DNA from 2 places in the Bacillus sp. OTU2372 genome. Region 1 is predicted to be linked to the other one. Evidence: a T-box and tRNA genes for the amino acid it is inferred to sense, from the RefSeq annotation. Region 1 holds a T-box; the other holds one or more tRNA genes.
What was found. A T-box is a leader RNA that pairs with one kind of tRNA and senses whether it is charged. The one in region 1 lies ahead of thrS (threonine--tRNA ligase), so its partner is inferred to be a tRNA-Thr.
Positions count from the first base shown of each region.

Region 2: it has a tRNA-Thr gene. The T-box ahead of thrS (threonine--tRNA ligase) is inferred to sense a tRNA for this amino acid. The anticodon was not compared.

Region 1 is NZ_JASATK010000007.1:98,638-110,745, forward strand. It holds gene thrS (threonine--tRNA ligase) at 1-1,527, opposite strand, end outside; T-box leader at 1,611-1,857, opposite strand; gene ytxC (putative sporulation protein YtxC) at 1,945-2,826, opposite strand; gene dnaI (primosomal protein DnaI) at 2,968-3,894, opposite strand; gene AAHB15_RS13640 (replication initiation and membrane attachment family protein) at 3,905-5,302, opposite strand; gene nrdR (transcriptional regulator NrdR) at 5,362-5,823, opposite strand; gene AAHB15_RS13650 (hypothetical protein) at 5,994-6,383, opposite strand; gene AAHB15_RS13655 (glyceraldehyde-3-phosphate dehydrogenase) at 6,552-7,583, opposite strand; gene coaE (dephospho-CoA kinase) at 7,759-8,364, opposite strand; gene ytaF (sporulation membrane protein YtaF) at 8,384-9,019, opposite strand; gene mutM (DNA-formamidopyrimidine glycosylase) at 9,226-10,053, opposite strand; gene polA (DNA polymerase I) at 10,069-12,108, opposite strand, start outside.
Region 2 is NZ_JASATK010000038.1:3,853-15,960, forward strand. It holds gene sstT (serine/threonine transporter SstT) at 1-740, shown strand, start outside; gene AAHB15_RS28390 (hypothetical protein) at 1,086-1,595, shown strand; gene AAHB15_RS28395 (DUF3891 family protein) at 1,604-2,362, opposite strand; tRNA gene AAHB15_RS28400 (tRNA-Ser) at 2,913-3,003, shown strand; RNA gene ssrA (transfer-messenger RNA) at 3,013-3,375, shown strand; tRNA gene AAHB15_RS28410 (tRNA-Thr) at 3,600-3,675, shown strand; tRNA gene AAHB15_RS28415 (tRNA-Asn) at 3,712-3,783, shown strand; RNA gene ffs (signal recognition particle sRNA small type) at 3,783-3,867, shown strand; gene AAHB15_RS28425 (hypothetical protein) at 3,997-4,215, shown strand; gene AAHB15_RS28430 (hypothetical protein) at 4,499-4,771, shown strand; gene AAHB15_RS28435 (ABC transporter substrate-binding protein) at 5,225-6,493, shown strand; gene AAHB15_RS28440 (carbohydrate ABC transporter permease) at 6,565-7,506, shown strand; gene AAHB15_RS28445 (carbohydrate ABC transporter permease) at 7,506-8,336, shown strand; gene AAHB15_RS28450 (AraC family transcriptional regulator) at 8,371-9,267, shown strand; gene melA (alpha-glucosidase/alpha-galactosidase) at 9,382-10,887, shown strand; gene AAHB15_RS28460 (sensor histidine kinase) at 11,422-12,108, shown strand, end outside.

The sequences.
Region 1 (12,108 bases):
ATCTTCCCCGACATAATTCAAGTCAAATCGTTCAGGCAGTAAGAAGTCTAATTGAACAGTTGATAATGTTTCATCTTTACCAAGTGCAGTTCTTACTTGCACATCGAGCTTAGGACCATAGAAGGCTGCTTCTCCTTCAGCTTCGAAATAATCAAGACCAAGATCATCCATTGCTTCCTTCAACATGCTTTGTGCTTTTTCCCACATCGCATCATCATCAAAATACTTTTCAGTATCTTGCGGATCGCGGTAAGAAAGACGGAACGAATAATCGTTAATATTAAAGTCTTTATATACTTCTAGAATTAAATTCACAACACGTTTGAATTCATCTTTAATTTGATCTGGACGGACAAAAATATGAGCATCATTTAATGTCATCCCACGGACACGCTGTAATCCTGCTAATGCCCCTGACATTTCGTAACGATGCATTAGCCCAAGCTCCGCAATCCGAATTGGAAGCTCACGATAGCTGTGCATGCTGTTTTTGTACACCATCATATGATGCGGACAGTTCATTGGGCGGAGCACTAATTGCTCGTTATCCATTTCCATAATCGGGAACATGTCTTCATGATAATGATCCCAGTGACCTGAAGTTTTATATAAATCTACGCTTCCCATAATTGGAGTGTACACGTGGTCATAACCAAGACGCTGTTCTTTATCAACGATGTAACGTTCAATCACACGGCGGATAGTCGCCCCTTTAGGAAGCCATAACGGCAAGCCTTGACCAACTAATTGGTTACTTGTAAAAAGACTTAATTCTTTCCCAATTTTACGATGATCACGCTCTTTCGCTTCTTCTAATAAACGAAGATGCTCTTTTAAGTCTTCCTTCTTGAAGAAGGCAGTACCGTAAACACGCTGCAGCATTTTATTATCGCTGTTGCCACGCCAATAAGCACCTGCAATACTTAATAGCTTAAATTCTTTGATTTTTCCAGTAGAAGGGACATGAACACCACGGCAAAGATCGAAAAATTCACCTTGCTCATAGATTGTTACTGTTTCTTCATCCGGAATCGCTTCAATTAGTTCAAGCTTGTAAGGATCTCCAGCTTCTTTAAAAAGCTGTACCGCTTCAGCTCGGCTGACTTCCTTACGAACAATTTCAAGATTTTCATTGACGATTTTCGCCATTTCCTTTTCAATCTTTGGCAAATCCTCTGGTGTTAACGATACATCAAGGTCCATGTCATAATAGAAGCCGCCTTCAATAACCGGGCCGACACCTAAATTGACATCTGGATAAAGTCTTCTTACCGCTTGTGCCATTAGATGTGCTGTACTGTGGCGCAATACCTCCAACGCCTCATTTGAGTCAGGTACAACAATTTCTATAGAACCGTCTTCTAGAATAGGACGGCGAAGATCCACCATTTGTCCGTTCCATTTACCGGCAATTGCCTTTTTCTTTAGGCCCGGGCTGATGGAAGCGGCAATATCTTCTGTTGTTGTCCCTTTAGGGAACTCCTTTACTGCCCCATCAGGAAACGAAATCTTAACAACATCTGACATATTAACTCCTCCTTTAATTGTTTGCGCCCTGGACATTATGCCCTTGTAGGCTGCTTTAAAAAATAAAAAAACCCGTCCCTAGGAATAGGGACGAGTTTTGATTAACACGTGGTTCCACCCAATTTTTCATTTTTAATAAATACAATTAAAAATGACTTTGGTCAGGTAACGGCTGTAGACCGTCAACAATTACTAATTTCTAAAAAAGAAAAATTCACTGTTGAAGTTTAAAGGTGGTAAGTATTCATTCCGTGTTAGAAGACTTTCAGCCGGTGGTCTTCCTCTCTAAAAACCGTAAAGAAATACTGTTGTCCTTATCATTACTTTTACTACATATTTGCTATGTACGTTATTATAATGATTTACTTTTAAAAATGCAAGGTACATCAAACTAAATATTGACATTATTTTATGATTTTATGCATGATTTTCTGATGACCCTGGTTCCGCTGTCAATTTTTTCAAACTTCTTAGGGCAGTATAATTTTTAATCGTCACCCGTTCTTCAAAAATATTTTTGATTGTTCTTACCAGCGGCTCATCCGGGTTATTCGTGTAAAGATAAATAGACGTAGGAGCAATTGATAAGAGTGGTGCGATTGAAACAGAATCAACATAAACCGGATGATTGACTAATAATTTCCGGTCAATCATTCTCGTTAATTCCGCCCGTTTAATTTCTGCCAGCTCCTCATTGTAAAACGTAATTTCCTCGTCAAATAATACATGAAGGGTGGCCATTTTCGGCTCCCGCTTTACCAAAAAGTCGCGGAGCATTTGGATAAACATTTGATATTCCTGCTCCATTTTGTATTCATCAATGGCGAGTTCTACATATTCTTCGAGCATCTGCAGGTATGGCCGCAAGCGAAATTTTAGCAAGGAATCGAAGGATAAAGAAACATTTCCGTGAAAAATTTGATCAACTGCATCCTCAATAAAAGACGTCTCATTATTGGCTTCCTTTAAGAAAACGGCAAGGTCCTCTCTTTGACCTTCCAGGATGGAATAAATAATTTCGATAATCTGCTGTTGTTCTTCCTCATTGTGAAAAAAATAGTGATTCTTAATAATATCTCGAAACCAGTCATTACGTTTCACGGTGGTAATAAAATGATAAAAGGCTGTTTTCACCTTTTGAAACATTTCATTAGAAAAGCTGCCATCTAGAACTTGTACTATATGTCGATCTTCTATTAGAAGAATAGTTTTTTCATCAGAAATGCATGGTAAATACGTTAGCAAGTGGTTATAAAACCGCTTCGCATCCTTCTTGCTTTGGAAGATAATTTCCGCCAACCAAATCCCCCCTTTTTAGAAAAATCTCTGTTTAATGTATATGGGGGACTTGGCCAAAATAGAAGTACGCTAGGCCGCAGAAATGTTATTTAAATAAAAAAAAGGACCGCCGGAAGTACCGGCAATCCATTTATACTAATATTATCTCCTATTCGGCCCATCTACTAAAACAGGCTGGCTCAAGGTACGGATTCTTTCCATAATTCTCCGGGCTTTCATTTTCTCTTCCTCACCACGCTGGCTATAGGTTAAATGGTGCTCGAGCCCTTTTAAATCAAAATTTGACGTAAAAAAGGTAGGAAGGCTTTCCAGCATCCGAAACTGCAGGATAGGTCCAAGAACCTCATCCCTTGTCCAGCTTGACATAGCCTCCGCCCCGATATCATCCAGCATTAAAATCGGTTCTTTTTTCAGGGCCTCAATTTTTTCGTTTAAGGTGGAATCGGCTATTGAACTTTTCATTTCTCGCAATAATTCCGGGACATAAACGATCATCGAGGAAATTTGTTTTTTGGCCAGCTTGTTAGCAATGGCGCCAAGTAAATATGATTTCCCTACTCCAAATTCTCCATATAAAAATAAACCCTTTGCCGGCTTCCCTTGTTCATAGTTTAAAATAAATGAAAGTGATTTTTGAATTGCATCGATTCGATTATCATCATGTTCTAAATCCTCAAACGTAGCATTCAAAATATCTTTAGGCACATATAAACTTTTAATTAACTTTTCATTTTTCCTTTTTTCTTCATCCATTATTTTTCTTGGGCATCTTTCATAACGGACATCAATTGTATTTCTTACTAATACTAACTCCGGGTGGTATCCTTTCATCATATTGATACAGCCATCAAGACTCTCACACTTATTACATTCTTTACTTTGATTAATGTACTCATATAGCTTATTTAAGCCTTTTTCGATTGAATCCTTGTTCAGTTCATCTTGATGTTCCAATATAAACGATTTAACAGCAGGGTGCGAAAGCGTTTCTTGTCGCATTTTTTCGTATCGTTTTTGAAAGTTTTCACTTGAGGCTATCCGTTTTAGTGTTCGGTTTATCTTTTCCATATGTCACCTCTTAATCTTCGATTGCTTTTAACATTTCTTCGATTTCACGTTTTTTAGCCTCTAAATCAGGATTTTTTTCTTCTGGACCTTCTGCAGGTTCTTTCTTTGGTTCTTTATCAAACCAATCGGGCAAGAGCTCTGTCCTAATAGGCTTTTTATTAGAGGCTTTTCTGCTTTTCTTTTCTTTATCCCAAGAAAGGTACTTACTATGTTCACTTCTAGCTAATTCCATTGCCTCTTTTACAGTTTTAACTTCCTTACGCGCCCAATGGCTGGCAATTTGCTCAACATAATTCTTAGTAAATTTCGAATCTGCTTTTAACAGGACATATTGGATGAGAACATTTACAACACCAGGCAGTAATTTCTTCTTGAACATCACATCTTCAATAATTTTCAATTCGGCATCAGATGGTTCAATTCCGTGTGAAGCATCTCTAAATACCTTAACGGGAGAGGTAGTTTCTAACGAACGGACCAACATTTCTTCCTTCGTCTTTGGCTCGTCCAATTGGACTCGGTACCTTGGCGGCTGTGTCCGTTCTACTAAGCTTGGATACTGCTCATTATTTTCAAATTGATACCAGTTCCTTGCTGCTTTTCGTAATTCTTCGAGATCGATATCATTATTTGGATTAATAGCATCGAGAATTAAATTTTTCATTTCAATCGGATTAATATTATAGAGGAATGAAAGATTACTAATGACTTCTTTCACTTTTTTCGTTAATGCCTTTTTAGGTACAAGCGATTCATTTAATCCGGCCATTAGCAGACCAAAATCAAAAGTATCGACATCCATTTGAATCCCCTTTTGCTCCTGACGGCCAATAAATTGTTCATCCTCTTCAGTTTGTAATTCCCCTGAAACATCTTGGATATATTGCATGCTCCCAAGTGTGGCCGAGGCGAACACATCCTGGAATGCCTTTGTTACATTTTGAAATTCATCTTCCTTTGGCTTTTGTTTATCAGTAAAAAACCGTTTCAGCCGGGAAAAATGGTTTTTCCCAATTTTTCGGAACAAATAGATATTCAACATTCCATCTAAAAAGAACTGCTCCGGATTTAAAGGAGGCTGAAGCTCATAAATGAAGGAACGCTCTTCATCAACTGTCTTGACAAAGGTCTTGATTAACCCGATTCCCTCTAACTTTAAGCGTGCTTCGTAAATTTCCTTTAAATTCATTCCCATGAGATTCATTAATAGATGGTGTGTGGATGATTCTGACCAAAGACGATTTTCCTCAAGCTCTGCCCAAAGCGTCATATACAAACTTAAGCAAGTTGACCCAATCAGAGGCTGATATAAAAACGTCAGCACTTTCCGATCATATTCATGCAGCAGCCCTCCGGCTGCTACCATATAACGGTCGATCGGAAGAATTTCCTGCCAATGCTGCGCCATATCAATTCAACCCTTCCCCTGTATAAATTAAGAAAAAGAGCCAAAATTTTTAGCTCCTTTTACGATTTTTCCTTTTTTATTAATTCCTTTAGTTCGTCTATAAATACATTGATATCCTTAAATTGGCGGTAAACGGAAGCAAATCGTACGTAGGCAACTTCATCTACATGCGCAAGCCTGTCCATAACCATCTCGCCAACAGCCTCACTTTTGATTTCCGAAATGCCCTGGCTGCGAAGGTCTTTCTCTACTCCATGCGTAATATCCTCTAACTCCTTTAAAGCAACAGGGCGTTTCTCGCACGCCTTAATCAGGCCCCTTAGGATTTTATCACGGCTGAATTCTTCTCTTGTTCCTTCCTTTTTCACTACAATCAGGGGAATCTCTTCTATCTTCTCAAAAGTAGTAAACCGATAACCGCATTCCTCGCATTCTCTTCTTCTCCGTGTTGCACGTCCTTCATCAACAGGCCGGGAATCAAGCACACGTGTACCGTAATTTTGACATGAAGGGCACTTCATTGTTAATCAACTCCAAATCTGAATAAAAGAACTTGCCACTGGTTTTCCCCCAAAGGGGCGAAGACAAAGGCGTGATACGTTTCATATTTTTCTAAAAAACATGCCTATAATCCCGAACAAAATCCTTAAGTTTATCTTATAAAAAAGCAGACTTTAACACAAGTAGGGGATTACGAGTTTTTTCTTATTTCGACAAGGTTATGTAGTTTGTTAATCTTTTCATAATAGGATTCAATCCTCTTTTTCAACTGAGGATACATGCCTAGGATGGAAAAACTCTCGGAAGAAATATTAAAATCTACTGCCGTTTCCAATGGTTTGACAGAAACAATGGTTACAACAAGAAAGCAAGGGATCGGTTTATTAATTTCAACAGCAATCTCCCCATGATCTTTAGATACTGTAGTTACCCGGCAATCCGCATCATCATGAAATAACTTTTCTACAGACTGAAACAATTGATTAAAGGTTGCCTTATAATAGTGCGTTTTTAAAGAGTCTTCCGTATTTCGATCAGAAGTTTCGATTTGTTTTTTAAAACGTGTAAAAATATTCACCATAGTAGCCATACCCTCCAGGATTCTTCCTTTTTTATCTATTTTACAACATTCTGATAAAAATATAAAAAGAGGTGTACGATTTGGTACACCTCTTGTTGCTTTTTATTTTAAACCACTAAAAAAATGCTGTCAAACGACAGCATTTTTATAAATGATTGGGAAAAATGGTTAGCTGACTTTCACCTTCGACATTTTGGCGATTCCCTCTGCCACATAAAGGGCAAGATCGACCACTCTGGATGAATAGCCCCATTCATTATCATACCAGGCTAAGACTTTCACTTTTCTCGTTCCCATCACCATCGTCGAAAGGCCGTCAATAATAGCAGAATGGGAGTTTGTATTAAAGTCTACAGATACTAAAGGTTCCATTGTAAAATCCAAAATCCCTTTTAATGAGCCATTTGCTTCTTCTAAGAATGCCTGATTAATATCGTCTAGTGTGACATCACACTTTAAATCCACCACTAGGTCCACTAACGAAACATTTGGCGTAGGCACACGCAATGCCATCCCATGGAGTTTTCCTTTTAATTGTGGCAGTACCAATGAAATAGCCTTGGCTGCCCCTGTTGTTGTTGGAATGATAGATTGTCCACATGAACGGGCTCTCCGTAAGTCTTTATGTGGATTATCAATATTTTTTTGGTCATTTGTATAAGAGTGGATGGTTGTCATTAAACCACACTCAATACCGAATTTTTCATCTAACACCTTTGCAACGGGAGCAAGACAGTTTGTAGTACAAGAGGCATTGGAGATAATATCATGCTGAGTGAGATCAAGCCTATCTTCATTTACTCCCATTACAATGGTAACGTCCTCATTTTTGCCTGGTGCTGTTAAAATAACCTTTTTGGCGCCTGCTTCAAGATGTAGTGCAGCTTGTTCACGAGAATTAAATTTTCCCGTTGCCTCAATAACAATATCAATCCCAAGTTCTCTCCATGGTAATTCCTCAGGCACACGATTATTTATAAGTTTAACTCTTTTACCATTGACAATTAATTCTTTATCTAAAGGGATGACATCCCCCTGAAATGGCCCATGATTTGTATCATATTTAATTAGATGAGCTAATGTTTCTGCCGGATAGCTCGCATTTATTGCTACAACCTCAAGATTACTTTCAAGGATTGCTTTTCTAAAAACCATCCTCCCAATTCTCCCAAATCCATTAATGGCAATTCTCGCTTTCATTTTACGGCCCCTTCCGAATTAGTGTTATACTATTAACTAGTATTGTTGTAATTAGTATAACATATTTAGGTTTGATTGTGATCATTAAATAGCGGAATTTTTTTATTAATTTTAAATAGGTGCAGATACACCATTTTCTAAACAAAAAAAGAAGGCTAAAGCCTTCTCCAATAGATTATTTTTGTTTTAAGCCCCATTTATCTAATACCGTAAAGAGCTGTTGCTTTGTCTCTTCGAGTGTTCCATTATTATTAATTACAGCATCTGCAAGCTTGATTTTTTCTGATAAGGGCATTTGAGAGCTGATTCTTGCTTCTGCATCTGTGATGGTTAGGTTATTTCTTTCCACTAATCTTTGCAATTGGATGTCAATGTCCACATAAACCAGTAACGTTTTTTCAACCATTGCGGTTAGTTTACTTTCAAATAATAAGGGGATATCCAAGACCACAACCTCTTCGTTATTCCTTTTGGCAATCTCCACTTGTTCAAGCATTCTTCGTCTTACTTCCGGATGGGAGATTTCATTTAATCGCTTCCGTTTGTCAGCTTGATGAAAGATAATCGCGCCAAGTTTTTGCCGGTCGATTTCTCCATTTTCTAAAAGAATACCCTCGCCAAATTCGGCAATTATTTTCTTATAAGCAGGTTCACCTTTCATTACTGCTAAGCGGGCTTCTACATCTGCATCGATAACTGTGATTGACATTTCTTTCAACATGTTTGAAACTGTACTTTTTCCACTGGCAATTCCGCCTGTTAGCCCAATAACTAGTGACATGTTCTAATCCTTTCTGGGTTTATAACTTCATAACTCCAATGATGATTAATAAGACTCCTGGTAAGAAGGTGAATTTTTGAATCCAGTCAAATTTATGGAAAAATGTGCCACTTTTGATTCCTAACAGAACAAATAGAGAACTCATGACGGCGACCGCAAAGGCTAAGGAAAAGGGAGAATACCCAAGCATGGCTGCTCCAATCCCTGCACCAAAAGAATCTAATGATAAGGCTAAGCCAAGCATTAAGGCTTCGATCCCTGTAATGGTTCCAGATTGGTCAAAATCGGCAGACATCGGCTTTTTTAGGATGTTTATGGCGATTCCTAAAGAGCGGATTTCAAAGTTAACGATGGTTTTTTCTTGTGTTAGCTCTTCTTTTTCTTTCTCAGGCCGAAAAAACTGATACAATACACAGGCACCAAGGACGATTAAGATGATCCCTCCAAGGCTTGCCGTTAGTTTCGGTGATAGTATCTTTTCCAGACCATGTCCGATTGACACGGCTATCATTAATGAGACCGCCGAGCAGGTAGCTATAATTAAAACGGATTTAAGCGGCATAACCATTTGCCTCAACCCGTAGGTGAAGCCAACGCTAAAGCTGTCAAGGCTGAGAGCGAAAGCTAATATAAGAAGTGAGAATAACTGAACCATGATGTCTAGGGCTCCTTCCTCCGTAATCACTACGATAGTATATGGCAGGAGCCCATCCAATGTTAACGAAAAGCGGAAGCGCCTTGAACAGGGGCGCAAGGCTACAGACGAGCCGGCGAGAAGGTTGCTCTTTAAGCTTCTTGACGGATTGGCTTAGACCTAAGAGCCCCTAGGCGCTGGAGCTGGACAGTTTTCAAAGTTAAACATTAAATTCTCTGGCAGTTCGGACAATAGTGTGTTCCCCGACCGCCAACAGTGGTTTTCTCTAGGGGTGTTCCGCATTTTTTACACGCTTCCCCTTTTCTTCCATATGCGTATAAGTCCAGTTGAAACATTCCGATTTGGCCTTGAGAGTTTACATACGAACGAATCGTACTGCCGCCTTTTGTTACCGCCTCCCTTAAGGTCGCGACAATCTCATCATGCAGTACTGATATTTCCTCTTCATTAAGCGTACTTGCAATCCGCTCAGGATGAACAGCTGAACGAAATAGAGCCTCATCAACATAGATATTTCCAAGACCAACAAACAACTTTTGGTCTAATAAGGCTGTTTTAATCCTGCGATTAGTCTTTTTTAATTTTTCAGCTAAGTATTTCTTTGTAAACTCCTCCGAAAATGGTTCAGGACCAAGTTCCAACAATGGAGGCTGTACGAATTCTTCGCCCTTTTTATAGAGATGCATCGTCCCAAATTTGCGCACATCGCGATATCTTAGCTCGGTATCATCAGTAAAATGAAAAATCACATGTGTGTGCTTATCAAAAGGCTCTTCTTTTGGATACAGACCATATTTACCCTCCATTCGTAAATGAGACACCAACGCAAATTGATCTGTATAAATAATTAAAAATTTCCCTCTTCGGCCTATATCAACGATTGTTTCTCCTTTTAAGGCATCAATAAATTGTTCCACCTCAACAGGATTTTTAATGATTTTAGGCCAATAGACAGTAATGTTGGCAATTTCCTTATGAAGCACTAGATGTTTTAATGTTTTTCTAACGGTTTCTACTTCAGGAAGCTCCGGCAATGTAGATCCTCCTTATTATTTAGCATCAAACCAGGTTGGGCCATAGGCATAGTCAACCTTCAAAGGTACTTTTAATTCAAGGGCATTTTCCATGACATCAGGAACTAATTTCTTCAGGATTTCAATCTCCTCCTCAGGAGCTTCAAAGATTAATTCGTCATGAACCTGGAGTAAGAGACGTGTTTGAAGACCTTTATCCTTTAAGGCCTCGTCCATATCAATCATAGCTTTTTTGATAATATCAGCGGCGGTTCCTTGGATTGGAGTGTTCATCGCAGTTCTTTCAGCAAAGCTCCGTAAATTAAAATTACGGGCAGTAATTTCCGGAAGGTACCGTCTCCTCTGCATTAAGGTGGTCACATACCCTTTTTGTCGGGCAGAGTGAATAATATCATCCATATATTCCTTAACACCTGGATACGTATGAAGATAACGGTCAATAAACTGTCCTGCTTCTTTCCTGGTGATCCCTAACGATTGTGAAAGTCCATAATCACTGATTCCATAAACAATTCCAAAGTTTACAGCCTTAGCCTGTCTTCTCATATTAGAGGTTACCTCATCTTCTTCAACATGAAATACCTCCATCGCCGTTTTCGTATGGATATCCATATCGTGCTTAAAAGCATCAATTAGCTTTTCATCACCGGCTATATGGGCAAGCACTCGCAATTCAATCTGCGAATAGTCTGCTGCAAAAATGACCCAGCCCTTTTCGGAAGGAACAAATGCTTGCCGGATTTTCCGCCCTTCCTCAAGACGAATCGGGATGTTTTGCAGGTTCGGGTCGATTGAGCTTAAACGGCCTGTTGCTGTTAATGTTTGCTGGTATCTTGTATGGACCTTTTCTGTTTTTGGGTTAATGACTTTGAGCAGTCCCTCAATATAAGTGGATTGAAGCTTCCCGAGCTGGCGATATAAAAGTATATACTGTATGATTTCATGATCCTCTGCTAATTTCTCTAATACATCGGCTGATGTTGAGTGACCAGTCTTCGTTTTCTTATAGGAATACAAGCCTAATTTTTCAAAAAGGATCACTCCCAATTGTTTAGGGGAATTGATATTAAACTTTTCACCAGCTAACTCACATATCTTTTCCTCAATCTCAATGAGCCTCTGTGTGAGTTCTTTCCCCATCATCTGCAGCCGATCCTGCTCTACCCTAATACCGCAAGATTCCATGTCAGCTAAGATTAGCGATAAAGGCATTTCTAGTTTCTCGAATAATTCGTATTGTTCATTTTCCCTTAATTCATCTTCGAGTTTGTCTCTTAAATCTGACATGGCAAGGCTTTTTCGAACAAGATGTTCGGCAAGCTTTGCAGTTTCAGGAACCTTCCGTTTCGCCCCTTTTCCATAAAAAGATTCGTCTGATTGAATATTATGGATTTGATACCTTTTGGCAATCGCGGCTAAATCTTCAATATTTTCCGATGGATTAACCAAATATGCTGCCATTAGAATATCAAAATCAGTTCCTTTTAAATGGATATCATATCTTCGTAAAGAAACCTCAGAGCGCTTGGCATCATAAACAATTTTCTTTTTCTGTTCATCCTCCGCCCACTTTTTAAAAACGTCTGATTTTAACGCTAGATCTGTCGGCAAGTAATAATGGCCTTTTTTATTCACAATTGAAAAACCAATAATATCGGCATAATGATAATTATCATCAAGCATTTCAACATAGAAATAATTGAGATCAGTAAAGAGCTCTTCCGTAATTTCTTCTGGAATCACGTAGTCGATATCCTCAAGCACATGTTCCACTGTTTCGATTGGTTCATCCCCGAGCTTTTCCAGTAAAGAGTTGAAGCCTAATTCTTTAAATAAGCCGATTAGTTTTTCTCTTGTATAGCCTTCATAAGCAATCGTATCCAAATCCACTCCTACCGGCGCTTGCCGTTCAATGGTCGCAAGTTCTTTGCTCATTATAGCTTGTTCTTTAAATTCAGCTAATTTTTCCTTCAGCTTGTTCCCGCTTACCTGGTCAATGGAATCTAATAAGTTTTCCAAGGTAGAAAATTCTTTAAGAAGCTTAATGGCGGTCTT
Region 2 (12,108 bases), on a different contig from region 1:
CGTTGATATCTAACTTCTCAGATGCTGTATCCAAAATGGTTACTTGGGTGATCAAGTTCGCGCCATTTGGTATTATGGGGCTAGTAATCGATTCGATTACTACGAATGGAATCGACTCTCTGCTAAGCTATGGGAAATTACTAGCAGTATTAATTGGATGCATGCTCTTTGTTGCTTTTGTTATCAATCCAATCATTGTGTTCGTAAATATCCGTCAGAACCCATACCCACTTGTTTTTAAGTGTTTAAAAGAAAGTGCAATTACGGCATTCTTTACACGGAGTTCAGCTGCAAACATTCCTGTAAATATGAGATTGTGTGAAGACCTACGTTTAGATAAAGATTCCTATTCTGTATCGATTCCGTTAGGTGCTACGATTAATATGGCTGGGGCAGCAGTAACCATTTCTGTTTTAACACTTGCAGCCGTGCATACATTGGGCATCCATGTGGACATCCCTACAGCATTCATCCTCAGTGTATTATCCGCTGTTTGTGCTTGTGGCGCATCTGGGGTTGCTGGTGGATCACTCTTATTGATTCCTCTAGCCTGCAGCTTATTTGGAATTCCATCTGATGTTGCGATGCAAGTGGTAGGAGTGGGCTTTATCATCGGTGTATTACAAGATTCGTTTGAAACGGCACTTAACTCTTCTACAGACGTCCTTTTTACAGCGACTGCTGAATTTAAGAAGTGGCGTAAAGAAGGAAAAACAATTAATATTCAAAAAGCCTCATAATAGATGAAAAAGCAGTGTGTTTGAAGTGCATCCCAAAAGTTAGAGTGAAAATCTAACTTTTGGGGTGTTTTTTTATGGCTAAATATTAGTGAAGAATTTAAATTAATTCTAGTAAAAGAATATCAAGAAGGGAAATTGGATTATAAACAACTGGAATCCGAATATTACAATTGCAAAAAGAATGGCAGTGAAAAAATATGTTTTGGTATAAATATAACTAATATAATCGATGACAAATTGCGTCCTAAAAAGGAAAATATCATTTGAGATCGATTAAATTGGTAAAAACACATTCACCACACATAAAAATCTAAACAGGTGCAAACAAATATGGAGAAAGGATGTGTGAGATTTTTGGATTTTAGAAAAATATTTCTACTAACAAATATGTTTTTATCCTGGATGACGGCATTATTTATAGGAAGAAATGCCATTAAAAAATACTTAATAGCCTCCGTTATTCTAACAAAACTTGTAGAAATTCAATTTTCTTACGCAAGGAAGAAAAAGTGGTGGTGGTTTTATAAGACCCCTACCTTCGATGGGATGTACCCTAACCATTGGGGACCCTATCTAATGGGTTCGATGTGGATTTTAAAATTTACGTTTGGAAAATTCCCTTTATTTTTATTGGTGAATGCAATCGTAGACTTTCTTTATGCTTTCCCTGGTGTTTGGTTATATAAAAAATTAAAAATTGCCCACTTGAAAAGGATCAATAGGCTTCAATTCTTTTTATTTATGATGGTTAATGCTATGAATCTGTATATGGTTCAGTTTGTAGTTGTTAAAGTATCAAAGTGTTTCTCAACTAAAAATCTTGGAAAGTTTCAACCTAAATTTAAAAAGCATTAAGTTATATTTTAAATAAACGTTACTGTTCTTATTGAAGAGGGAGTATCGGTATATGCCTTTACTAATCCTTTTACCTTTATATCTTCTTTTTTTACTTCTTTTAATACTAATTGAACCTTGAACTCTTTCTTAAGAGGGGATAAAGAAAGCGAAACAGTTACTTGATTGGTCCATTGTGCATGAATAGGTTGATTGTTTGCGAAAGGGAATAATTGCGGGAATCCGTTACGAAAGAAGGGATGCTCATCCAATTTTTTTACCCCTGGTTTATTTAAGCAAATATAAAGGGAAAGGTTATCACAAAAACGTAAAATATTAAGATGATCCTTTAAATTTTTATCCTTTTCATCTATAGCCAACTCTTTTAAAAGATAGTGCTTCCTATTGATTTCTTGTTTAAAAAATTGCTGTCCAATTGGATTGGGTTCTTTGTCGAAAAAAGAGGCGAAGTGTATACTACATAGAAGACCGGCATACTTATTCATTTTTTCTACTTCATCTATTCCTGTTTTGTAGTGAGTGGTCTTTTCTTCTATCGGGAAGTCTACAAAAGAGTAAGGTATTTGCTGTTGGTCGTTCCATAATGGGGCGGCATCTAAATCAATCCATCCACGATCATGTTCATAAGCTGCAAGAACCACCTCTTCTTTTCTGTCTATCCCATAAAAAAAGTCATCGTTCCAATTTTGTGCGATTTCACCTGATATTTTTGCATGGTCATGTTGTGAAATCATGATAAATTTTTGTTTGTACTCACATATAATCATCTTTTATATCCCTTCTATTTATATTAGTTATTATTGAACCCGAGAGGCAGAAAAAACAGCTTATTAGGTCACAATAAAAGTTATTTGTTCCCAAAAGGCAGTAAACCATTCCTTAAAAGGTTATATATAGAAACTATTTATGCCCAAGAGGTGATCAAAAAAGGTTAAAACGTCATAAATAAATTTTTTTAGACCGAGAGGAAAAAATGCATTGGAAAGTCTCAATTCAAAATAATTGTGCTAAGAGACAGTAAGATGGCCTTATTGATAAATAAACCATTTTTATTCTCTATTAATAATACCTTTAGTAATATTCTATATGGGTAGTTGTTCGATTTCGTTACATTGAAACAAATTTTGAATGAACAATTAAGCGTTAATGCAAAATATTATGAGTAACCGGGATTAAACAGATGTAACCATTCAATAGCATTAAAGATTTAATAGGTCTTTAGACCTACCAAAATTTACAGCTTTCATCCATTTGGAAGACATGATATATTTCTCTTGTAAGTTCTTAACGGAACTTCACGAAAGAGTTTTTTATTACAGAGAAGTACTCAAGAGGCTGAAGAGGCGCCCCTGCTAAGGGTGTAGGTCGGGTAACCGGCGCGAGGGTTCAAATCCCTTCTTCTCTGCCATAATACAATGGGAATGTCTTGGTATCGACAGGGATAGTTTGAGCTTATATTGCGAGTCGAGGGATTCGGCCTCGTTAAAACGATAAAGCCTAATAACTGGCAAACAAAACAACAACTTCGCTTTCGCTGCCTAATAACAGACGATAGCGGTTCCTCCCTCCATCGTCCATGTGGTAGGGTAAGGGACTCACATATAGCGGACTACGCCGAATTCCACCGTCTGAGGATGAAGGAAGAGAATAACCAGACTAGCTGCTTCCATGCCTGTCAGTAGGCTAAAGAAGTAAGTGAAAATAATTATACTGACTACACTCGTAGAGATATAAGTGGCAATATCTTTGCACACGGGTTCAACTCCCGTCATTTCCACTTAAAAATTTTTTAAAAAATACTTGAATAAGATTCATCTCATGAGTATAATATAAGCATGACGTGATGATAGATATGCCGGTTTAGCTCAATTGGTAGAGCACGAACGAATAAGCTTCCTGATTGGTCTACAACATACTGACCGAGCAGCTTCTTGCTTAAGCTTTCTGAGGTCAGGATGACGTTAACTATCCAGCGTGTACAACTTAATATTATCTCATTTATATGCCGGTTTAGCTCAATTGGTAGAGCAACTGACTTGTAATCAGTAGGTTGGGGGTTCAAGTCCTCTAGCCGGCACCAGAGTTTTTTTGCGATAGCAACATAACTCACCATTATTCCGCAGTAGCTCAGTGGTAGAGCTATCGGCTGTTAACCGATCGGTCGTAGGTTCGAGTCCTACCTGCGGAGTCATAGTCCAACAAGGACACTAGGAACAGGTCAGGGCGGGAACGCAGCAGCCATAACTAGTGAAATTGTGTGGGCTATTACATAGGTCGAAACAAAAAACGCTAAACTCTTTTTATTCGAGTTTAGCGTTTTTCTTTTTACATATAGCATGGAAAATGATTCAATATAAATAAGAAACTGAAGTTTATGATGTAATTAGAAGGAGTTGTTAAAATGAAAAACGATAAAGATGTAATCTCATTTGCTGCCAATAAAAAATGGCATTCAATACCAGAAGAAACACGAAGAATGCTCGAACAAAACGTTTGGTGTAGTTCTTGTGGGGATGTAGTGACAATTGAAAAATATATTGTTGAAGATTCGCCTTCAGGAATCGTATTGCGTGGAAAATGTAAGAAATGTGGACATGAGGTAGCAAGGGTGATTGATTAGTATTCCATACATCCATAATAACTCCTGATCATAGCAAAATATCCTAATAAAACTCGCTCTTTCGATTGATTTAACTAAAACAAAAAAACGTCATTTGCGGTTCAAATAACTAATCAGCCTCCCTATAATTCATTGGGAGGCTTTTTCAATAATCGACTAATTTGGTATGTAAAACGTTGAATGGAAATATAGCCATTTTTTTGACTTGAAATGACTCTAAAAATGTGATTTTATAGATAGGTAAAATAACAAAATACGCTTTTAATATGGAGGAGCGAGAAGGATGAAGTTTCCTAAAAATATAATACTAGATTCTGTTGCTGAACGTAAAAGTCATCAAAGTTACGGACTTGAATTTGTTCAGGAACTTGGGAACGATGATGCTGGATATTCGGAGATGGTAGTCATTATCTTCAAATACAAAGATAAATTTTACAGTGTTGATATCCAACATGTAAATGGAGAAAACAATTATGACCATTGGGATGATGAAGTTGATTGTCCAGAAGTAGTTAGGAAAGAAGCTATCCATTATTATTGGGAAGAAGTGAAATAAAAAATCGAGTTCAATTGATTCCTTAAGGTGTAGGTTAGTTCAAGAATTGATCGCTACTTATTATTGTTAATTATGTCTAATTTAAATAGATTAGTAACCACCATGATCCGCTTTGATGGAAACAGCTCATTTTTTTGTGCTGTTTTTTCTTTTGATCAAATTCATCATATATTACTTCTTTTAAAAAGTTAGGATTTTATAAATAGATGGATAAAGGAAGTTAGGATTCTGTATTGAAGCTACCTTTTATTCACACGTATAATAACAAGTAGATTTAACATTATAAATATTCTAACAATGGTTAGGTGGTGAAATTTGAATCTACATAAACGGGTTCAGAACTATTAATTTTGAAAACGATTACAATTCTATTTGTCTTGAAAAAACAAATGTTTCTAGATCTCAATTAATTTATGGTCGGAAAGAGGATGCCACTAAAGGGGAGAGGATCGAATGAAGCAGGGTGTCATGAAAGTAGTTAGTATTTTAGTCGTTTTTGCATTGTTTTTATCGCTAGCCGCTTGCAGCACGAAGTCTAGTTCAAGTGCAGACGGAAAGATTACATTAAAGGTCCTTGATTGGAATACAACCAATAAGAAAGAAGCTCAAAAAGCGATGGTAGAGGCAGTTAAAAATGAGCTTCCAAACGTCACTCTTCAATTTGAAAACATCAATTGGGACAAGGATTTCAACTCCGTTATGCAAACAAGAATTGCCGGAAAGCAGCTTCCAGATATTATCCTCATTAAAGGAGGAGATCATCCCAAGTATGCTCAGTTTTTAATGGATTTAACAAATGAACCGTTTATGAAGGAGTTTCCGGATGATGTCCGTAAAGCCTTAAAAGTGAATGGTAAAGATTATGCTGTACCATACACGGCCAACTTCCAAGGGGTTTTTTACAACAAACAAATCTTTGAAGACAATCATATCGAAATTCCAAAAACATGGACAGAATTAATGAATGTTGCCAAAACCCTAAAAGATAAAGGAATCACTCCTTTTACCTCTCACTTTAAAGACTATCAAATGGGTAATTCGGCGAACCAGTTTGCTACTTTAGAAGTATTTTCTAAGTATCCAGAGTGGGGATCCGATTTACAAAAAGGAAAAGTCTCTTTCGCTAATTCACCAGAGTATAAGACAACCTTCCAACACTTTAAGGATCTCTATGAAAACACTGAAAAAGATCCATTTGGAGTAGATTTTACCGGAGCTGCTGATATGTTTGCCAACGGAAAAACAGCCATGTGGATTATCGGAACATGGGCTCCTGCACAAATCTTCAAGAATAATCCTGACTTTAAGCTCGGTTTCTTCCCAACACCTGCCGTTGATGCAGAGAATACTAAACTGATTATGCAAACTGATTATACCTGGTCTGCGAGCAAAGCAACGGAACATCCAAAAGAAGTGAAAAATGTTTTGGAAATCCTCGCATCCGATAAAAATCTTGCAAAAGAGTACATTAATCAAGTTCAAACCCAGAGTTTGCTTACGGATGTTGTCCCAGATGTACAAAGTAATTACGTAAATGATATTAATACCTCTAAAAATGCTGGTGTTATCGATGCTAATATCGGTAACGTGCAAATTCCATGGCCGTACCAACAACAATATACCACTTATATTGCTGAATGGCTATTAGGTAAAAAGACATTGGAGGAAGCACTGAAAGCAACCGATGATTTTAAATCAAAGGTTAAGTTCCAAACCAACTAGTGGATTGTAAGGTGGAAAAGGGAATAGAGTCCCTTTTCCATTCATTAAAATAAGTCTTCGGAGGTGTTCTCGTGAATATCAGTCAAGGAGATCCACAGCCACAAATAATCTCGAACAAACAGATTCATACAGATCGGGCAGCCAAAAAAACACTTATTAAAAATAAGGGCTATTTCTTATTATTAATGCCGCCATTAATCGTTTTTATTATTGGGATGATTATCCCGTTATTCATGGGAATCTACAATTCTTTTACGGATTGGGACGGCATCAGTCTCACTAAGAATTGGGTGGGAATTTCCAACTATATAGAGATTTTTAAAGATGAAATTTTTTTGAAGGCTTTTAAATTCACATTCTTGTTTATGATATTTAATACGTTTATTCAAAATGTCTCTGCCCTGTTCCTTGCGGTGATCTTGGATAGCAGTATTAAAGCCAAAAACCTTTATCGGGTCATCATCTTTTCCCCGGTCTTGTTAAGTCCAATCCTAGTAGGACAAATTTGGACTAAAATGTATGGTGATATTTTACCAAGCCTAAATGATTTACTAGGAACCAATATATCATTTTCGTTATTCTCAAGTCCTGATACAGTGTTGAGTGGATTATTAATTGCGAATAACTGGCAATGGATTGGCTATTGGATGTTAATTTATTTAGCCGGCCTTCAAGCGATACCAAAAGAATTGTACGAAGCTTCCACAGTGGATGGAGGAACTTGGTGGCAAAAATTCTATCATATTACCATACCTATGTTAGGGCCGTCCATCACCATTTGTACGATTGGTATTGCAACAGGCAGTTTGAAAGTATTTGAGTTAATTGTCGCATCCACTAATGGCGGACCTGGAGACGCTTCGCAATCACTCATTATGTATATTTTTAACAGTGCCTTTACATCGCAAAGAGCGAGCTATGCCTCCGCAATGTCGGTAATTTTCTTGATTGTCTTATTGATCTTTGCTTTTATTCAATTGAAAGTATTAAGAAAAAGAGAGGTGGAATTATAATGGTACGTAAATACCGTTTAGGTTCCATTCTTTTACAAGTATTGATTACCATTGTTGCAATTGCTTACTTAATTCCCTCGTTAATCGTTTTTCTATATGCCTTAAAATCTCAACAAGAAACGTCTAAATCTTTTCCACTTTCATTACCAAACCATATCGAATGGACCAATTTCTCAAAGGCATTAGAAGTATTAAACTTTTGGCAAAGCCTTGGAAATACAGCCCTTCTAACGGTTTTTTCTGTTGTCCTGATTATCCTCTTAAGCAGCATGGCTGCTTATGCCATTGCCAGGGGAGCAACGAAGTTCTTTAATTCCACCTATGTCTTTTTTATTGCGGGGATTTTAATTCCGTACCAGGTCATATTTGTTCCAATGTTTACATTAGGGAGCAATCTAGGCTTTATTAATAATTTTGTCGGTGTTATTTTTCTCTATGTAGCTACGAATCTTCCATTTGCTGTCTTTGTGACAACCGGATTTATGAAGACGATTCCAAAAGAGGTAGAGGAAGCGGCGGCTATCGATGGATGTTCCGTGCTTCGAACCTTTTGGTTAATTGTTATGCCGATGTTAAAACCAGTAGCGGCCGCCTTAACGATCATTTTATCCTTACAAATCTGGAATGATTACCTGATGCCGCTTCTGTTTTTATCGGAAAACAACATGAAGACCTTAACCGTTATGCAATCGCAACTATTTTCTGCCTTCAGCACCGACTTTAATACTGGCTTTGCTGGAATTATCTTGTCTTCCCTGCCGATTTTATTATTGTTTATTTTTATGCAAAAGCATTTTGTAAAAGGAATTACAATGGGCGCTGGCAAATAATTGTATAAAAGGGTGTTCGAAAGAGGAGGCCGAAATGAAAACAAGCAGTCTATACGAGAGTGCGTTGACAAGAGGGGAGTATCTTCCGGAAGTTGTGGCCTACTATTTTAAACAGTGGGATAACTATTCCATGCCATTTCATGCCCATAATCAGGTGGAAATTATGTATGTCATTGAGGGCCATTGCTGTGTCGAAACCGAGGGAGAGTCCCTATTCATAAAAAAAGGGGATTTCATTATTATTGATGCCGAAGTTCCCCATCGCCTGTTAGTAGAGAATGGCAGCCCATGCCGGATGCTGAATATTGAATTTCGCTTTCAGGAACGAAAAGGATTTTTTCCATCAATCAAAGATTTTGCAGAGGAAGACCAGGCCTTTGCCCATCTATTGAAGATGAATACCCCTTATATTCTCTTAAAGGATCCTAATGAGGTTTATTTTGTCTTAAAAAACCTTGTACTGGAAATGGATGAAAGGGGCAAGGAGAATTTACTAATGGTTCATCTACTCTCCCAGCTTCTAATTCGAATTGGGAGGCTAGCCGTTGAAGCAAAGGCCAATGAACCGCAGCAGCAATCAAATATTTATATCAAAAAGGTGATTGCTTATCTTCACGAAAATTATGATTGTGAGATCCAGATGAAAGATATTGCCGCAGATGTGAATCTTCATCAAGGCTATCTACATAGAATTTTTAAAAATCATACTGGCTTAACGGTGATGGAATATCTTACCTCCGTCAGAATGGAAAAAGCCAAAATGCTATTGGCCCAAACGGAAATCCCACTCATTGAAATTTCCGATTATATTGGGATTAATAGCAGGCAATATTTCAGTTCCCTTTTTAAGAAATACACCCTGCAGACGCCTGTAGAATATCGAAAAGCGGCGATGCGCCGTAAGGAATTTGCCTCCTGGGAGAGAGTGTAGGAGGAGTGAGGATTTTATAAATTTGCAAAACAAGTAAGTTACTATTTTGATAACATTTACACGTATCAGCCTGTTAAAATTTCTATAAATCTAGTATTGAAGGAGAGTTGCCACGTGTCATTTAAAGTAGCCTTTATTGGAGCAGGAAGTATTGGTTTTACAAGAGGATTATTACGGGATTTACTTGCTGTCCCTGAATTTAATCAGATAGAAGTGGCTTTCACCGATATTAATCCGCAAAATTTGCAAATGGTGACGGAGCTTTGCCAGCGTGATATTAATGAGAATGGTCTTGATATCCAAATTCAATCCACCTTAAATCGGCGTGAGGCCCTGCGAGATGCAAAGTATATTTTTTCCGTGGTAAGAATTGGCGGTCTTGAGGCGTTTCAAATAGATGTTGATATTCCGTTAAAGTATGGGATTGACCAATGTGTGGGAGATACGCTTTGTGCTGGCGGTATCATGTATGGTCAGCGGGGCATTGCTGAAATGTTGAATATTTGTAAAGATATCCGGGAAGTGGCGGAGCCGGATTGCTTGCTGTTGAACTATGCAAATCCGATGGCGATGATGACGTGGGCTTGTAATAAATATGGTGGGGTTCGAACGATTGGTCTTTGCCATGGTGTCCAGCATGGACACAAACAAATTGCTGATGTCCTTGGGTTAACGAAGGAGGAGGTCGATATTGTTTGTGCCGGTATCAACCACCAAACCTGGTATGTTCAAGTGAGAAATAATGGCGAGGATATGACCGGAAAGTTATTGGAAGGTTTTGAAAAACATCCGGAATATAGTCAAACCGAAAAAGTCCGCATCGATATGCTCAGGCGTTTCGGCTATTACAGCACTGAATCCAATGGTCATTTAAGTGAATATTTACCATGGTACCGGAAACGTCCAGAAGAAATTAACGAATGGATTGACCTGGGAAGCTGGATTAACGGTGAAACGGGAGGTTATTTAAGAATTTGTACCGAGAGCAGAAACTGGTTCGAGACGGACTTTCCGAATTGGATGAAAGATCCTGCCCTAGAATATAAACAAGAAAATCGAAGTGAAGAACACGGTTCTTTTATTGTTGAAGGATTAGAAACGGGTAGAGTGTATCGTGGCCATTTCAATGTCGTTAATAATGGAGTCATCTCAAATCTTCCTGATGATGCAGTTATTGAAGCTCCTGGATATGTAGATGGAAATGGGATTAGCATTCCAAGAGTGGGTAACTTGCCAATCGGTTGTGCAGCTGTATGTAATGTGAGTATTTCCGTACAACGACTTGCGGTGGAGGCTGCCGTGAGCGGGGAAGATTTGCTGTTGCGTCAAGCGATGATGATGGATCCATTAGTAGGTGCAGTTTGTAACCCGAAGGAAATTTGGCAACTAACGGATGAGATGCTTGTGGCACAAGAGAAATGGCTGCCACAATATAAAGAGGCGATTGAAATAGCAAAGGAGAGATTGGCATCAGGAAATCTGATTCCGACGAAACAAAATCAAGGTGCAGCCAGGCTTCGTGTAAAAACGGTCGAGGAAATGGCTCAAGATAGGGTGACTGCTAACCAGGTAGCTGGTGAATCCGACAAAGCGAAGGTACGTCCTACCGCTGTTAAGTAAGTTTGACAGTTTTTTGGCAAGAGTATGGAACAGGGAATCCTGTTCATTCTCTTGCCTTTGTTTATCTTTGAGAGTTATGGAGAGTAGTGTTGTGCCGGATTTGGAGGAAGAGGGCTTCGAGCGTGATGGGTATTATGTGGGATTCGAAAAGTATCATAATAGTAGGAAGCTCACTATTATGCTTATATAGTAATATTTACTTATTCAAACTGGAAATATGGCATAAGACGTGTGAATTGGCATACGTCTATTTTTGTTAATCTTGTATTACAAAAATTAATCTTATCTACCTATCTTTTGAAACTATTACCCATCCACTAGTTCCTAAGTTTCATTTTGCTCATTTCTGGTAACGTTTTCATTTCCTGTGAAATCGTTGCCAAATCGCGTCCTAATAGGAAAAGGGACACTCTCTGTCTTCTTTTTCGCCCAATTATATCGTGTTGACGCCATAATTAAATAGAATTAGATTTAAATACAAGAGTAATAGGATATTATTAAAAAGGTTTTCATAAACCAAAGGGGCATCACAACATGAAAAGCATTCAAAGCCGCTTATTTCTAATGCTTCTTATTTTTATCATCCTCCCGTATTTTTTGACGGTTTTCTTTATTTATGGTTATACCAAGAAGCTAGTGGAACAGCATGAGCTCGAAGTCAGCCATAATCAAATGGAGAAAGCATCAAACGAGCTGGAGCAATACTTTGCTGATTTAGTCGGCCTCCCATATGTAACATACCGTAACCCTGATTTGTTCCGGATCTTTGAAGACGGGTTTCAAGATTCCATTTATTTCAACCCTATAGCAGTAAAAAACAGCATCGAAACGTTTTATCTCATGCGGGGCGAAATCCGGCAGATTCGTTTTTATATTGATAAAAGTAAAGAATCATTTACTGTTTATAATGCCATGGTCAGTACCCGTAAATCTCAGCCGGATCTAGTGAAGGAGGATTCAATTAAAAAGCTTTATCACTCCCATTCAAAGTATTTGATCGAGCCTCCTCATTCGATTGAGAATTATAATGACGCGGCTATTGTTCCTCAATCAGATAACACGATAGTGTTAACGATTCACCATAAAGTAATGGACGTACTTTCAAACAAATTTCTGGGAGTCATTACGCTTGACATTGATTTGAATGCTTATGCCCACCTATGTAACAGTCTTGTACAGAATGATGAGGAATCCGTATTACTTGTAGATACGGAGAACCGA